DNA from 2 places in the Bradyrhizobium sp. TM102 genome. Region 1 is predicted to be linked to the other one. Evidence: predicted binding sites of a transcription regulator. Region 1 holds the regulator's gene; the other holds the start of a gene.

Region 1 (7,718 bases):
GATGCCCTGGGCCTGGATCGAGCGGCCGGACGGCGTGTAGTAGCGCGCGGTGGTCAGCGCCAGCGCGCCATTGCCGGCACCGAGCGGAATGACCGTCTGCACCGAACCCTTGCCGAACGAGCGCGTGCCGATGATGGTCGCACGCTTGTGATCGTGCAGTGCGCCGGCCACGATCTCGGAAGCCGAGGCCGAGCCGCCATTAACCAGGACCACCAGCGGCTTGCCCTTGGTGAGGTCGCCGCCATGCGCGGTGAAGCGCTGGGTCTCTTCCGGACTGCGGCCGCGGGTCGAAACGACCTCGCCGCGCTGGAGGAAGGCGCTCGACACCGACACGGCCTGGTCGAGCAGACCGCCCGGATTGTTGCGCAGGTCCATCACATAGCCGGTGAGCTTCTCCTGCGGCACCTGCTTGGCGATCGCGGCGATCGCCTTCTTCAGGCCGTCGGTGGTCTGCTCGTTGAACGAGGTGACGCGGATATAACCGATGTCGCCGTTCTCGACGTGGAAGCGCACCGGGCGCACATGGATGATCTCGCGCGTGATCGCGACATCGAGCGGCGCGTCAGCGCCCTTGCGCACGATGGTGAGCTTGGTCTTGGTATCGACCGGGCCCTTCATCTTGTTGACGGCCTGCTCGAGCGTCATGCCCTGCACGGCCTCGCCGTCGATCTTGCTGATGAGGTCGCCGGACATCAGGCCGGCCTTCGAGGCGGGCGTATCGTCGATCGGGGAAACGACCTTGACGAGGCCGTCTTCCATGGTGACCTCGATGCCGAGGCCGCCGAACTCGCCGGAAGTGGTCTCCTGCATCTCGGTCCAGGCCTTCGCGTTCATGTAGCGCGAATGCGGATCGAGCGAGGTCACCATGCCCGTGATCGCGCCTTCGATCATCTTGGCGTTGTCGGGCTTCTCGACATAGCTCGCCTTGACGCGCTCGAACACCGTTCCGAACAGGTTGAGCTGGGAATAGGCATCGTCCGCGCTCGCTGCCGCCCGTGCCGCCCATACACCACCGTGCGGGCTGGCGACCAGAAGGGTGAGACACGCTCCGGTGAGCGCGCCCAGAGGGAACAGCAGGGTTTTCCGCATGGATGGGCTTGCCTTTTTGCTTGGCGGTTCGCTTGAGCTTGCTTGGGCTCGTCTCTCGAGACCTGGGAAGCACACTTGGGAGGCGCCATGCAATTGGCGATCCAGTCCACTTTTCACAATACCATTCTGGTTTCTTCAAGGCCGGGGTGCACCGCCGACCGGTACACCGCAAAAATCGCTTCGTTCGGGCCTAAACTTTTGGCAACGTTGCAGGACTGGCCCGCCCCCAAAGGGACCTAAAGGGGGAATCGGTGCGCCCGTCCACGCCGCGCAGCCATGCCATTTTAGGATGGTTTTGGAACGCTGGACGGGTTAGGCGATGACACAAGGCTTCAAATTCTCGGGAGGATAACAATGAACGAAGCACCCCGGATCCGGCCGGAACGGAACGTCGAGCTCGGCGCCAGCAACGAGCCGTTCCAGAACCTGCACGAATTCATTCGGAAAGCGCGGGCCAACCTCAACCAGAACGCCTGGGACTACATCGTCGGAGCCGCCGAGACCGAAACCACGATGCGCCGCAACCGCATGGCGCTGGACGAGATCGCCTTCCGCCCGCGGGTGCTGCGCGACGTCCGAAAGGTCGACGGCTCGGTTCAGCAGTTCGGCCGCAAAATGCGCCTGCCGGTGGTGCTCGCCCCCGTCGGCGCGCTCGAGATCTTCGACCCGGATGGCGCGGCGAGCGTCGCGCGGGCTGCCGGCACCTTCGGCGCGGCGCACATGCTGAGCTCGGTGTCCGAGCCAGGCCTGGAGCAGACCGCCGAAGCCGCGCCGGATGCGCTGCGGCTCTATCAGCTCTATGTCCGCGGCGACGATGCTTTTGTCGCGGATGTCGTCAGCCGGGCCGAGAAGAACGCCTATGCCGGCTTCTGCCTGACCGTCGACACCGCCCATTACAGCCGTCGTGAGCGTGACATCGCCAAGCGCTACGTTCGCGAGAGCCGCCTGCGTGCCACCGGCGGCGATTTCCAGAAGGGCCTGGAGTGGCGGACCGTGAAGATGATCAAGGACAAGTTCAGGATTCCGCTGATCCTGAAGGGCATCGCCACCGCCGAGGACGCCCAGATCGCGGTCGATCACGGCGTCGAATGGATCTACGTCTCCAACCATGGCGGCCGCCAGCTCGACCATGGCCGCGGCGCCATGCATGTGCTGCCCGAGATCGTCGATGCCGTGAAGGGCCGCGCCAAGATCATGGTCGATGGCGGCATCTGTCGCGGCACCGACATCGTCAAGGCGATCGCGGCGGGCGCGGACATGGTCGGGATCGGCCGGCTGCAATGCTGGGCGCTGGCGGCGGCTGGCGAGGCCGGCGTCGCGCGGATGCTGGAGCTGCTGGAGGACGAGGTGCTGCGCTGCCTCGGCCTTTTGGGCGCCACGTCATTTGCCGAGGTCGACAAATCCTGCCTGCATCCGGCGACCGCCACCAACGCGCCGAGCGTGTTCAGCGCATTCCCGCTGTTCGACCACGATCCGTATCGATACTGAGTGAAAAGGACGCAATGACATCGCTCTCTCCCGGCAGCGCGGATGCGCTGCTGTTCGATCTCGGGCGCGTGGTGCTCGACATCGACTTCTCCAAGGCGATCGCCTGCTGGGCGGGACATGCCGGCTGCCAGCCCGAGGCCATCGTCGCGCGCTATGTGCGTGACGAGGCTTACCGGCTGCACGAGGTCGGCAAGATCAGCGACGAGGACTATTTCGCTTCGCTGCGTGCTTCGCTCGGCATCGGCATTTCGGACGCCCAGTTCCTGGAAGGCTGGAACGCGATCTTCGCCGGCGAGATGCCTGATATCGCCGAGCTGCTGCCGCGCGCGGCGAAACAGATGCCGCTCTATGCCTTCTCCAACACCAACCGGCCGCATGTTGACTATTTCTCGAAGGAATATGGCGAACTGCTCGGCCATTTCCGCGCGCTGTATCTGTCGTCCAGCATCGGCCTGCGCAAACCCGACGCGGAAGCCTTCGACCATGTCGTCGCCGCGATCGGCGTGCCCGCAGCACGTATCGTGTTCTTCGACGACCTCGCCGAGAACATCGAAGGCGCGCGGTCGCGCGGGCTGACGGCGGTGCATGTGACGTCGCCGCGCGACGTCGAGAACGCCTTGAAGGCATTGGGCATCTGACGATCTCCGCTCATCGGGAGGCGCCAACGTCGGGCAGCCTTCCCGGACCCAATTTTGCCCAAAATGAGGAACCAGAGCGCTTTGTGCATTTTTGTACGGAGTTCCGGGAACGGAATGGCCCCTTCCGGACTCTTGAGTCCGTTGGGACTTCTACACCGGACTTATGGACGTGCTGGGCAAAACCTATCTCACCAAGCAAGCCTCTCTCCTGCTTGAATTCGCAAGAACCACCTCGGATTCTGACCTTTCCGCCAAGCTGATCAGCAAGGCCGCCGACCTGAAATCCCAGGCCGATCCGCTGCCCGACAAGGATCAAGGGCCGAAGGCTCCCGACGTCGCGATGGACGACGGGCCGGACCGGCCGAGCGGGAGTTGAGCGATGCCGGCCGTGGCACTCGTCATTCTCGTCCTCGCCATCGCCACCCTCCTGCCGATCGGCCTCGTTCTCTGGATCATGCCACGCCAGGCCTGAGCCTGCCTTCGATCCAGGGCCGGAAAGCGGCAAGATAAATTGTGCCCGCATTTTTGCCTCTGCTCCCGCGCTCGGCTAGAAGACTGTCGGAAAATTTCGTCCGAACGTGCCGAGCAGGAGTTTCGCCGTGGCCTTGATGCCGGTTTCCGACGCCCTTGCTGCGGTGCTGGCGGGTGCAGAGCCGCTGCCTGCAGAGATGGTTTCACTCGACGAAGCCTACCATCGCGTGCTCGCGCAGGACGTCGCTGCGCGGCGCACCCAACCGCCCCAGGCGATGTCGGCGATGGACGGCTACGCCGTGCGCGCGGCCGATGCGGCAACGATCGATTCCAGGCTGACGATGATCGGTGAGGTCGCAGCGGGCCGTCCGTTCACGGAAAGGGTCGGCGCCGGCGAAGCCGTGCGGATCTTCACCGGCGGCGTCGTTCCCGACGGCGCCGACGCAGTCGTGATCCAGGAGGACACGATCGCCGAGGGCAAGCACATAACGATCAAGGAAGCCGCGATCGTGGGTCGGCACATCCGCCCCGCCGGCGTTGATTTCCGCGAGGGTGACGTCCTCCTGCGCAAGGGAACCCGTCTGACAGAGCGCGATCTCGCCCTCGCCGCTGGAATGAATCACCCGCAACTCGCCGTCTGCCGTCGTCCGAAGGTCGCGATCCTCGCCACCGGCGATGAACTGGTGATGCCGGGCTCGACGCCCGGGCACGGCCAGATCGTCTATTCCAACGGCTATGCCCTGCACGCGCTCGCCCGCAGCGAGGGCGCCGAGACCATCGACCTCGGTGTTGCCGCCGATACGCTGGAGGCCACCACCGCCGGCATCCGCCGCGCGCGCGAAAGCGGCGCCGACGTCCTGGTCACGACCGGGGGCGCATCGGTCGGCGACCACGATCTGGTCCAGCAGGCGCTGAAGGACGAAGGCATCGCGTTGGCGTTCTGGAAGATCGCGATGCGGCCCGGCAAGCCGATGATGCACGGACGCTTAGGGACGATGGGCGTCATTGGCCTGCCCGGCAATCCCGTGTCGTCCTACGTGTGCGCCTTCCTGTTCATGGTGCCGTTGATTCGCGCGCTGTCGGGCCGTTCGGTGATTCATCACCATCGCGAGCGCGCCGTGCTGGGCCGCGATCTCGGCGCCAATGACCAGCGCGAGGATTATCTGCGCGCGCGCCTGGAGCCGCGCGACGACGGCACGCTCGTCGCCCTTCCCGTCAGCCATCAAGACTCCTCTCTGCTTGCGAATCTTGCTGCAGCACAGGTACTTCTCGTGCGCGCACCGTTTGCGCCAAAGGCCGAGGCCGGCAGCCCCTGCGAAGTGCTGCGGCTCCCCGTCTGAACTGCGCGGCCACACGCATTCCGCGAGTTTCGCTCTGTTCACGGTAAATTAAGCAGTTGCGGAACATGTATCGAACATATAGTGTCCGTTCATGATTTGTTTCGAGGATGTAGCGGCTTATCGCTGAACTCATCGTCTCGGAATCGAACGACATCAACCGGGGGACTTTGGTCGAGATGTTAACGCGCAAACAATACGAGCTTCTGCGGTTCATCAGCGAACGCTTGAAGGAAAGCGGCGTGCCGCCGTCCTTCGACGAGATGAAGGATGCGCTCGACCTGCGCTCGAAGTCAGGCATCCACCGCCTAATCACCGCACTGGAGGAGCGCGGCTTCATCCGCCGGCTGCCCAACCGCGCCCGGGCCATCGAAGTGATCAAGCTGCCGGAGCTCCAGGCTGCCGCCGGCAACCGACGCGGCTTCACGCCAAGCGTCATCGAGGGCAATCTCGGCAAGCTACGCGCGAGCTCCAGCCCGTCCGCGGACGAGGGCGAGCGGCCCGTTGCGGTGCCCGTGATGGGTCGCATCGCGGCCGGCACCCCGATCGAGGCGTTGCAGACCCGCAGCCACACCATCAGCGTGCCTCCAGACATGCTCGGCTCCGGCGAGCATTACGCGCTCGAAGTGCGCGGCGATTCCATGGTCGAGGCCGGCATCCTCGACGGCGACATGGCGCTGATCCAGCGCAACGAGAGCGCCGATACCGGCGACATCGTGGTGGCGCTGATCGACGACGAGGAAGCCACGCTCAAGCGCTTCCGCCGCCGCGGCGCCTCGATCGCGCTGGAGCCCGCCAACGCCGCTTACGAGGTGCGCATCCTGCCGCCGAACCGCGTGAAGATTCAGGGCAAGCTGATCGGGCTTTACCGCAAGTACTGATACCGGAGTCTTCAGCGCCTCGCGCGCGCCTTCGGTCGGCATCGCCGATCAGAGATTGGAGCGGATGATGGTCCGCTCCGGCTGGATAGTCTTTCTGGTTCTGCCCAGATTGTCCGGCCCCTCCCCCTTTCGCGACATCCTCGGCAGGCCGCGGGAAGCAACATCGCTTCGCGGCCTTTCGAGTTCGAGGGGGACAGCCCAAATGCGCCGGATCGTTTGAGCGCAGCCGCAGCAACGCTGGTCGCATCATGTCGCATCATCATGTCGGCTAGGACACGGCCGTGATCCAGAAAATCCGCAACGACCGCAATGCAGCGCGCACGCAGCCGAGCTGACGATACTCGGGCTGGCTGGTTTCGCCTCGTTGACGCGCGCCTGCCAAATGCACGGAAGCCGACTTTGTTCCTATCGACTTCGGAAAAGATGGAAAAGATAATGTGATCGGGGCTCGCGGATCCCAGCCGCAGATTTGCCTACAACCAAGCAGACCGTCACGTGCTTCCACTCTGGTAGGGGCCTGCGCCTCCAAAAGGGGTGCGGGTCGCTATCTCTGCATAGAGGAGCACCCGATGTGTGACTACAGCCTGCATGCCGTCGCGACGCGCCCCGCAGAAGTCGGCGAGACGATCGTCACGACAACATTCCGCGGCACCTCGACGCGCGGCTTCGCCTCCGAAGCCGATCTCTCCGTCGCGGTCTGCCTGCTGCCGGGAACGGAGCTCGCCTTCGCCGATAACGTCCGTTACGACAACCGCTGGATCTGGACGCGCACCGTCAACTCCCGCGTCGGCAAGTTCGGCAAGATCGATCCGCACATTCCCGATCGCCATCATGATGCGATCGAATTCCCGGACGGCAAATCCGTGCTGGTGACGCAGCTCGTCGAGGGCCAGCGCGCAACCGTGCTGCAACTGCCGGTGACCCAGCCGATCGGCGAGCGCGAGCACAAGCCGCAGATCATCGCCGACAGTCGCCCGACGGTCACGCGACTGCCGATCGGCTGACGCCCTCCGGCCCGGCGGGTCCGGGGCCAGGATTGAAATGCCGTCGCCGGCCGATGCCGGCGAGCCCGGTGGGTTTGTGTTTCACGAAATTCGATCGGCGAGCGCCGCCGCACCTCGTCGCCGCACGAAGTTTGGGCCGTCCTGCCTGAATTTTGAACCTCCGCTCCGCAGCCAAATGACCGATGCTGTCGTGGTTTGAGGCGGCGGACACGCTCGATGAAAACCTTTATTCGCGTTGTTGAACTCTGGGTGCCTGACCGGACGCGCATGCGGCTGGAATTCGGCGGCGGCCTTTACGATGAAGGGCTGTCCGCGTTCAAGGCCGTCAGCGAAGAGCTGCACTTCGGATATGACGAGGGGCTTCCAGGCAAGACCTGGGCCTGCGGCCATCCCGTCATCCTCACGAAATTCGCCAACTCCTATTTCAAGCGGACCGATCAGGCCGTCGCCGCCGGCCTCACCTGCGGCGTGGCGGTGCCGGTGTTTGCAGGCGAATTTCTGCAAGCCGTGATGGTGCTGTTCTGCGGCGACGACGAGGCGCATGTCGGCGCGATCGAACTCTGGCACAACGATCCTGATCTCTCCCACGAGATGGGCCTCGTCGACGGCTATTACGGCGCGGCGGACATGTTCGAATTCAACTCGCGCCACACTAAATTTCCTCGCGGCTTCGGACTTCCCGGACGCACCTGGAAGGCGGGCCTGCCGCTGATCATCAAGGACCTGCACGACGCCAAGAGCTTCCTGCGCTGGGAGGACGCAGCCAAGGTCGGGATCAATCTGGGTGTCGGCGTGCCCTACCGAACCGGC
Region 2 (7,718 bases), 2.2 Mb from region 1:
TGCCCGACGACATCAGCCGCGATGACGTTCTGGCGCTCGCCGAACGCCTGGTCGAGACCATCGGCCAGGAGCTGGAGGTCGACGACTATCTCTCCCATGTCGGCCTCAGCGTCGGCATCGCGTTTTATCCGGACGACGGCGTGAATGCCGCCACGCTGCTCGCCAACGCCGACTCGGCGCTCTACCGTGCCAAGCGCGAGGGCAGGGGCCGGGTGCGCTTCTTCGAATCCGAGATGGACCAGGAGCTGCGCGACCGCAGGCTGTTGCAGCACGACCTGCGACTGGCGCTGGAGCAGAACCAGTTCCTGGTCTACTTCCAGCCGCAGGCGCGGGTGGATGGCGAGGTCATCGGCTTCGAGGCTCTGCTGCGCTGGAACCATCCGACCCGCGGCTTCGTGCCGCCGGACCAGTTCATTCCGCTCGCCGAGGAGAACGGGCTGATCGTCCAGATCGGCGAATGGGTCTTGCGCGAAGCGTGCCGCGAGGCGGCTTCCTGGCCGCGGCCGCTGCAGGTGGCCGTCAACCTGTCGCCGATCCAGTTCCAGGCCGGCGATCTCGAACGTTCGATCCACCAGATCCTGCTGGAGACGGGGCTGACGCCGACGCGGCTCGAGGTCGAGATCACCGAGGGCGTGCTGATCGGCGATTTCACCCGCGCGCTCAATCTGCTGCGGCGGCTGAAGGCGCTCGGCATCCGCATCGCGATGGACGATTTCGGCACCGGCTATTCCTCGCTGTCCTATCTCCAGTCGTTCCCGTTCGACAAGATCAAGATCGATCGCAGCTTCATCTCCAATCTCGAGGCGACGCCGCAATCGGCCGAGATCGTCCGCGCGGTCCTGAGTCTCGCGCACGCCCTGCGTATCCCGGTCATTGCCGAGGGGGTGGAGACGGAAGCGCAGCGTGCCTTCCTGGCGCGGGAGGCCTGCGAGGAGATGCAGGGCTATCTGGTCGGTCGGCCCGCCCTGATCGAGCGCTATCTTGACCTGGTCGGCGTGACCGTGGAGCGCCGGCTCTACGCCTAGCCTTCGGGTCCAAGGCGCGGTTCATTTGGAACTTTGGCCCGGACATATATTTCCTAGCAGCGAGCCGAGGCTAGGCGCAGCAAATCTTTTGCACAACCGCCATCGGCCTGACGCAAATCGGGGCAATAAGCCCAGTGAATGCGAGGGAGGGTCTCATGGAGAACGTACGTCGCTACCGGGCGCTGGCGTCCCTCTGTCGTCAGCAGGCGGCCTACCGGCCGCTTCAGAACTGGGAACTCCTCGGCCAGGCCGAACATTTCGAATATCTCGCCGAGGTCGAGCTCAAGGCGCATTTCGACGCGTGCAATGTGCAGCACGACGAGGGCGACGCCGTACCCGCGACGTGGGAGACCCCGGTCGCGGCGTGATGGCGCCGGGCCGGCCCGGCTCAATGCGACATCAGCGTCGGGACCGTCATGGCCTGCAGCATGGCGCGGGTGACGCCGCCGAGAACGCGCTCCTGCAACCGCGAATGGCCGTAGCCGCCCATCACCAGGAGATCGAGGCCCTCGTCGGCCGCCAGCGACAGGATGGTCGGCTGGATGTCGGCGCGCGTCGCCGACAGGCCGACCGTGCGGGTCGACAGTCCGCGCCGGCCGAGATGTCTTGCCAGACCGTTCGCTGAAGCTTCGTCGGAGACCGCATCGGCCTCGTTGATGGTGATGATCACGATCTCATCGGCGCGCGCCAGGAACGGTGCGGCATCGTGCACGGCGCGGGCCGCGAGGCGGCTGCCGTCCCAGCAGATGCCGATCCGGTTCGCCTTGAAAGCTCCATGGAAGGTGTAGGGCAGGAACAGCACCGGGCCGCCGGCCTGGAACAGGATCTCGCGCGGCACGTCGTTGTCGAACGAGCCCTGCGCCGGATCTGGCTGAAGCACGACGCTGAGGTCGTGCAACCGTGCCATCTCGCCGAGCGAGCCGGCCGCGTCTACCGGGATCGCGCCGAGCGCGCGGCAGCCGTAGGAGATGCCGGCGTTCGCCGCTTCGATGCCAAACACCGCCAGCGCGGCCTCGGCCCGCTCTACCGCGCGCTCGCGTTCCAGTTCGAACACGGCCGCGACCGCAGCGCCGCCCTCCATCACGTAAGCCGCACTGGTCGCAACATAGCCGATCGCGACTGCGTCGAGATGGGCGTTGAACCGCGCCGCGAGCGAAATCGAGCCTTCGATCGCGCAGCGCATGGGGCGTTCGGTGGGGATGTGGACGAGAATGTCTTTGTACATGGCGCGCCTCCGATGAACATCATCCGGTGGCCGCATTTTTTCACTGCCCGAAGGACCCGCGTTGAGCTGTATCAAATGCGCAGGGACGACTTTCCCGGGGCCCGCGCATTCTTTGCGAAGATTTAATCGGATGGACGGGACGTCGTAAGGTGACGATGGCCATGTTGGAGGCAAGGCGACACCTTATCCAACATGGACATTTCGACATGAACGATCGCGTCAATTCCGACACCACGTCCCGCAAGATCCTGAGGCCGCGCCGGCTTGCGCTGCTCGGCACCGTGGCCGCGCTCGGCGTGGCCGTGCTGGCGGCTGCTCCCGGCTCTTCGCCGTTCGGTCCGAGCTCCTTCATTACCCCGGCCCAGGCCGCCGAATCCGCCGCGACGCCGCCGGGCTTTGGTGACCTCGTCAGTAAGGTCAAACCCGCGGTCATCTCGGTGCGGGTCAAGATCGACCAGGACAACGACAAGAGCGCGATGCTGCAGCAGAACCGGATGGATCAGGACGAGGACACCCCGTTCGACCAGTTCTCGCGGCAGTTCGGCTTCCGTGGCCCGGGCGGCATGAACGGCATGCCGCGCCAGCGCCATCAGATGATCACGGGCGAAGGCTCCGGCTTCTTCATCTCCGCCGACGGCTATGCCGTGACCAACAACCACGTCGTCGACCACGCCGAGTCGGTGCAGGTGACCATGGATGACGGCACGAGCTACACCGCCAAGGTCGTCGGCACCGATCCGAAGACCGATCTCGCGCTGATCAAGGTCGACGGCAAGAAGGACTTCCCGTTCGTCAAATTCTCCGACCAGAAGCCGCGCATCGGCGACTGGGTGGTCGCGGTCGGCAACCCCTTCGGCCTCGGCGGCACCGTGACTGCCGGCATCGTCTCTGCCAGTGGCCGCGACATCGGCAACGGCCCCTATGACGACTTCATCCAGATCGATGCGCCCATCAACAAGGGCAATTCCGGCGGCCCGGCCTTCGACATGAGCGGCAACGTGATCGGCGTGAACACTGCGATCTTCTCGCCCTCCGGCGGCTCGGTCGGCATCGGCTTCGACATTCCGGCCTCGACCGCAAAGCTCGTCGTCGCGCAGCTGAAGGACAAGGGCGCGGTGACCCGTGGCTGGCTCGGCGTGCAAGTGCAGCCGGTCACCGCCGAGATTGCCGACAGCCTCGGGCTGAAGGAGGCGCGCGGTGCGATCGTCGACAGTCCGCAGGATGGCAGCCCGGCGGCCAAGGCCGGCATCGAGGCGGGCGATGTCATCACCGCCGTCAACGGCACCGCGATCAAGGACTCCCGCGACCTCGCCCGCACGATCGCGACTCTTGCGCCTGGCAGCTCAGTGAAGCTCGACGTCTTCCACAAAGGCGACAGCAAAACGGTGACGCTCGCGCTCGGCGAACTGCCGAACGAACGGCAGGCCAAGGCCGATGTTGGCAAGGACCAGCCGGGCTCCGGCACGCCGCGCCTCGGTCTTGCTTTGGCTCCGGCCGGTGACGTCCAGGGCGCTGGCCAGAAGGGCGTTGTCGTCACCGAAGTCGATCCGCAAGGGCCGGCGGCGCAGCGCGGCATCCAGACCGGCGACGTCATCCTCAACGTCGGCGGCAAGGCCGTCGCCAATGTCGGCGACGTCCGCTCGGAGTTGGCGCAGGCCAAATCGTCCGGCAAGCGTAGCGTGTTGTTGCAGGTCAGAAGCGCGCAGGCGACCCGCTTCGTCGCGGTACCACTCGCCTGAGGCGAACGCCGATCGGCATGGATCAAGAAAGGCGGCCCTCGAGGCCGCCTTTTTCGTTCGCCTTCAGGACTCCCGGGAGGCAATCGATAACATTCTCGTTAACGGCAGCGACGATGACGCGGTTCGTCCGAAAAAGCCGTGTTCGCTCATCAAAGTTCCGACTCGTGCAGGTCGCCGGCGGCAACGATGCCACCGGGACCAGTTGCAAGCGTGGAACTTCGAACTTGCCGCCGGTTTCCGGAACTGGCCGCTGGTTCGCATTTGATCGGTGCCGACATGGATCGATTGAAGCTCTCGCTGAGGAGGGCGCTACTCGTGGCGCCATTCGTGCTCTGGGGCGGAAACGCTCTCGGGCGGGACGACGGCCGCTACGCGGACTCACCCCTGAAGCCATGGTTCGACAGCCTGCGCAGCCACCTTGGTCCGTGCTGTTCGGATGCGGATGGTTTTGCCGTCGCCGATCCCGACTGGGAGTCGCATAACGGGCATTATCGCGTGCGTCTCGACGGCGAGTGGATCGAGGTGCCGGACGAAGCCGTCATCACCGAGCCGAACCGCGCCGGCCGCACCATGGTGTGGCCGGTGAAGACCGCGTTCGGCGTTTCGATCCGCTGCTTCATGCCGGGCAGCATGATCTGACACAGGCCAACGGTCAGCGCTTGCTGGATTTGCGCTTCGACGATTTCTTGGTTGTCCTCTTCTTGGTCGTCCTCTTCTTGGAGGTCTTCTTGGACGTCTTCTTGGAGGTCTTCTTGGCGGCCTTCTTCGGGACCTTCTTCCCCTTCTTGCGTGCCTTCGACAGTCCGATCGCGATCGCCTGCTTGCGACTCTTCACACGTCCGCCACGGCCTTTGCGACCGCTCTTGGCGGTGCCCTTCTTGTAGCGGCGCATCTCGCTCTCGACATCGCTGCCGGCGCTGCGCGAGTAGCTGCGCTTCTTTGCCTTGCGTGCCATGCATGTTCTCCCTTGGCCGGGGAGAACCATTCGACACGGGCATGGTTCCGAAGGACGCGGACAGTGTTCCAGGCGCAGCCTAGAAGGAATTCGCCAGCTCGATCTCGGCTTCCAGCACCTGGATACGACGTGCGGCCTCGCTGAAGGACAGATCGCGCGCATATTGCGCGGGCTGATACGCTTCTTCGCTTAGCCGTTTCAACCTCAGCCCCTGCGTCCGTGTCATCTGCTCGGCGAGGAAAACCCTGGCGTCGTATTTGCCCTGAACCTGCATGTCGCTTCTCCGTCCTGAAATCGTGACTTGACTATATGTTCTTATTTTGTTCTAACAAGCCATGGACAACAGAATTAATGAAATTCGACGTAAAATCAGCGCCTTGAGGGTTGAGATGGCCGGCGTCGAGGCCTCCGTGCGGTATCTCATCAACGGCGACCGCGATTGCGTCCAGCAAGCCCTGGCGCAGATGGATTTGCGCCGGAAGGTCAATTTGCTGATCGGCGAATGGAAGGCTGCTGGCGGCGGCGATGTCCTGCCTGACGTTCGCGACCGGGTGCGCCTTCGTCTCGTGAAGACAGCCGTCGGTCCCGAGCGCGCGAGCACGCGGCGCTGACACCTTTTGGGGGGGCGCCGTGGAGGAGGACCCGGACACTTACCGGATCTTGAGGTTGCGCGCCGAGATTCTCGAATTGGGCTCGGCCATCCGGCAATTGCAGCGTGCGGGGCTCGACGATGCTGCGGCCCAACTTCTGATCGGACGCAAGCGGGCGCAGCTCGAGCAACTCGTGAAGACGAATGCTGCGAGCCGCCCGCTCAACTCTGAAACGCGTCGCCCGTAACGAGCTGACGCCGGCGCTCGACGATGTGGCGCTCGATTGCCGATCCCGCATCAAGAAAAAAAGCCCCGCGTCGCCGCGGGGCTTTTGATGTCATGTCGGCCTGAGCTCACTTGGTATTGCTCATGCCCTTGCTGCTCTTGTTCGTCATGGTGCCGCCCTGGTCCGAGCCGGGACCGGAGCCGCCCTGGCCGGAAGGATCCGCGCCCTTCGAGGCCTTGGTGTTGGCGCCCGTGGTCTGCGAGGACGACATCGATGATCCGTGTTTGGCCTTGTGCGACTTGGCCTGTGCGGCGAGCGGCGCGGCGGCGAGGCCGGTGGCCAACATTGCGGTGAGAACGAGTTTTGCCGTTGTCATGCGGGGAACTCCCTGAGTTAAATTGACGCAGGCAGCCAACCGCCATTTGCCGAAGGAGTTCCCGACAAACGCATCTGCCGGGCCGCACGCACGCTTCAAGATTGCTTGTCCTCTGCGAGGATGAACACGACGCCGGTGAGTGTCGCGCCGATCGCGAACGTCGTCACCAATGTGAGGGCGAAGACGATTGCGGCCTGGCTTCCGCCATGATCGAGCAGCTTGGCGACGGCGGGATTGGACAGGATCAGCGTGAGGCTGAAGGCGAGGCCGAGGGCTGCGCCCATCATCGCATGCGTCATCAGCTTGATGAGGCCGGTGGGAGAGATCAGGTCCGACGACTTTTTTGCGCGCATGGGAACCGCATCCCGAACTGACATGCAAACGCGGGCCATATTCGCCGGTTCCAAACGCATGAAGGAATTGTCATCACCGGCTTCATCCGACGTTCATGCCGGGCCTGCGAGGATGAGCGTCAGCAAAACGGGAACATTCGATATGGGTAAGGTAGTCTTTCTTTACCGCTCGCTGGCCTATCGCAACGCGGCTGCGGACATGCTGCGCAAGGCCCGCAAACTGCCGCGCGGTGCGGAGCGAAGTGCGGCCCGCCGCTACGCGAGGGCGCTACGCGACCTCGCTCAAACGGAAGCCTGGCTCGAAGGACGCCTCGCCGAGGAAGCGCGGCCGCCGCGGCAAACCAGGATGGCGGCGTCGGGCTAAAGCATGATCCGGAAAAGTGCGCAGCGGTTTTCCGAAAAGATCATGCTCAAACAACAAACCAAAGCGCGATGACGCTTCATCCTGATCGCATCGCGCTTTAGCCCGAGGCGCGTTGCAATTCGGCTGAGCTGGGGGCGTCGAATTTTCCGGGGGCGGCCGTCGCCGTCTTGCGTGTCAGCGGCACCTTGAGGCGGCACAACAGTCCTTCGGCTCGCCAATCGAATTGCGCCTGTCCACCGAGCTGGGACTCGACGCTCGCAAGCAGGCTCCGCGTGCCGAAGCCGCGCGATTTCGGCGTCATGACGAGCGGACCGCCGGATTCCTCCCAGCTCAGCGTCAGCAGCTGGTCCTCGACCTGCCAGCCGATCGTGAGCCGTCCCGACCTGGTCGAGAGTGCGCCATACTTGGCCGAGTTGGTAAAGAGCTCGTGCAGCGCGAGCGCCAGCGTCTGGGCCGTCGCCGGCAGCAACTGGACCTCCGGACCCGCCAATATGATCTGGCCGCCGAGCGAATAGGGCGCAAGCTCCTCGTCGATCAGCTTGGAGAGCTCCGCGCCCTGCCAGCTCGACAGCGACAGGATGGTGTGCACGCGCGCCAGCGCATTGATGCGTCCTTCGACGGCGCTGACATAGGCCTTGACCTCGTCGGCGCGGGTGAGGCGGACGATCGACTGCGCCAGCGCCAGAGCATTCTTGGCGCGGTGATCGACTTCCCGCGCCAGCAAATTCTGCCGTTCCTCGGCTCGCTTGCGTTCGGTGATGTCCACGGTGACACCGCTCACGCGCACGACGCGACCGCTGTCGTCGACCGTCGCGGCCGCCGTGCCGACGCACCAGCGCACCTCGCCGTCGGGCCGCACAATGCG

The links. The regulator LexA, encoded in region 1, represses DNA repair genes until DNA is damaged. The targets are predictions, from matches to a motif close to TGTTCNNNNTGTGTTCNG.
Region 2: GDN70_RS29325 (DUF3072 domain-containing protein) is a predicted target of LexA. The motif match lies at 5,255-5,272, and genes of this name have one in related genera.

The regions. Positions count from the first base shown of each region.
Region 1 is NZ_AP021855.1:3,993,109-4,000,826, reverse strand. It holds gene GDN70_RS19150 (S41 family peptidase) at 1-1,089, opposite strand, end outside; gene GDN70_RS19145 (alpha-hydroxy acid oxidase) at 1,444-2,577, shown strand; gene GDN70_RS19140 (HAD-IA family hydrolase) at 2,592-3,215, shown strand; gene GDN70_RS19135 (hypothetical protein) at 3,385-3,591, shown strand; gene glp (gephyrin-like molybdotransferase Glp) at 3,815-5,026, shown strand; gene lexA (transcriptional repressor LexA) at 5,203-5,904, shown strand; gene GDN70_RS34990 (hypothetical protein) at 6,474-6,908, shown strand; gene GDN70_RS19115 (GAF domain-containing protein) at 7,125-7,718, shown strand, end outside.
Region 2 is NZ_AP021855.1:6,175,953-6,183,670, reverse strand. It holds gene GDN70_RS29355 (bifunctional diguanylate cyclase/phosphodiesterase) at 1-1,025, shown strand, start outside; gene GDN70_RS29350 (hypothetical protein) at 1,181-1,393, shown strand; gene GDN70_RS29345 (universal stress protein) at 1,414-2,250, opposite strand; gene GDN70_RS29340 (Do family serine endopeptidase) at 2,457-3,989, shown strand; gene GDN70_RS29335 (hypothetical protein) at 4,266-4,628, shown strand; gene GDN70_RS29330 (DUF6496 domain-containing protein) at 4,642-4,944, opposite strand; gene GDN70_RS29325 (DUF3072 domain-containing protein) at 5,024-5,218, opposite strand; gene GDN70_RS29320 (hypothetical protein) at 5,334-5,555, shown strand; gene GDN70_RS29315 (hypothetical protein) at 5,575-5,781, shown strand; gene GDN70_RS29310 (hypothetical protein) at 5,888-6,136, opposite strand; gene GDN70_RS29305 (hypothetical protein) at 6,232-6,489, opposite strand; gene GDN70_RS29300 (hypothetical protein) at 6,632-6,853, shown strand; gene GDN70_RS29295 (HWE histidine kinase domain-containing protein) at 6,951-7,718, opposite strand, start outside.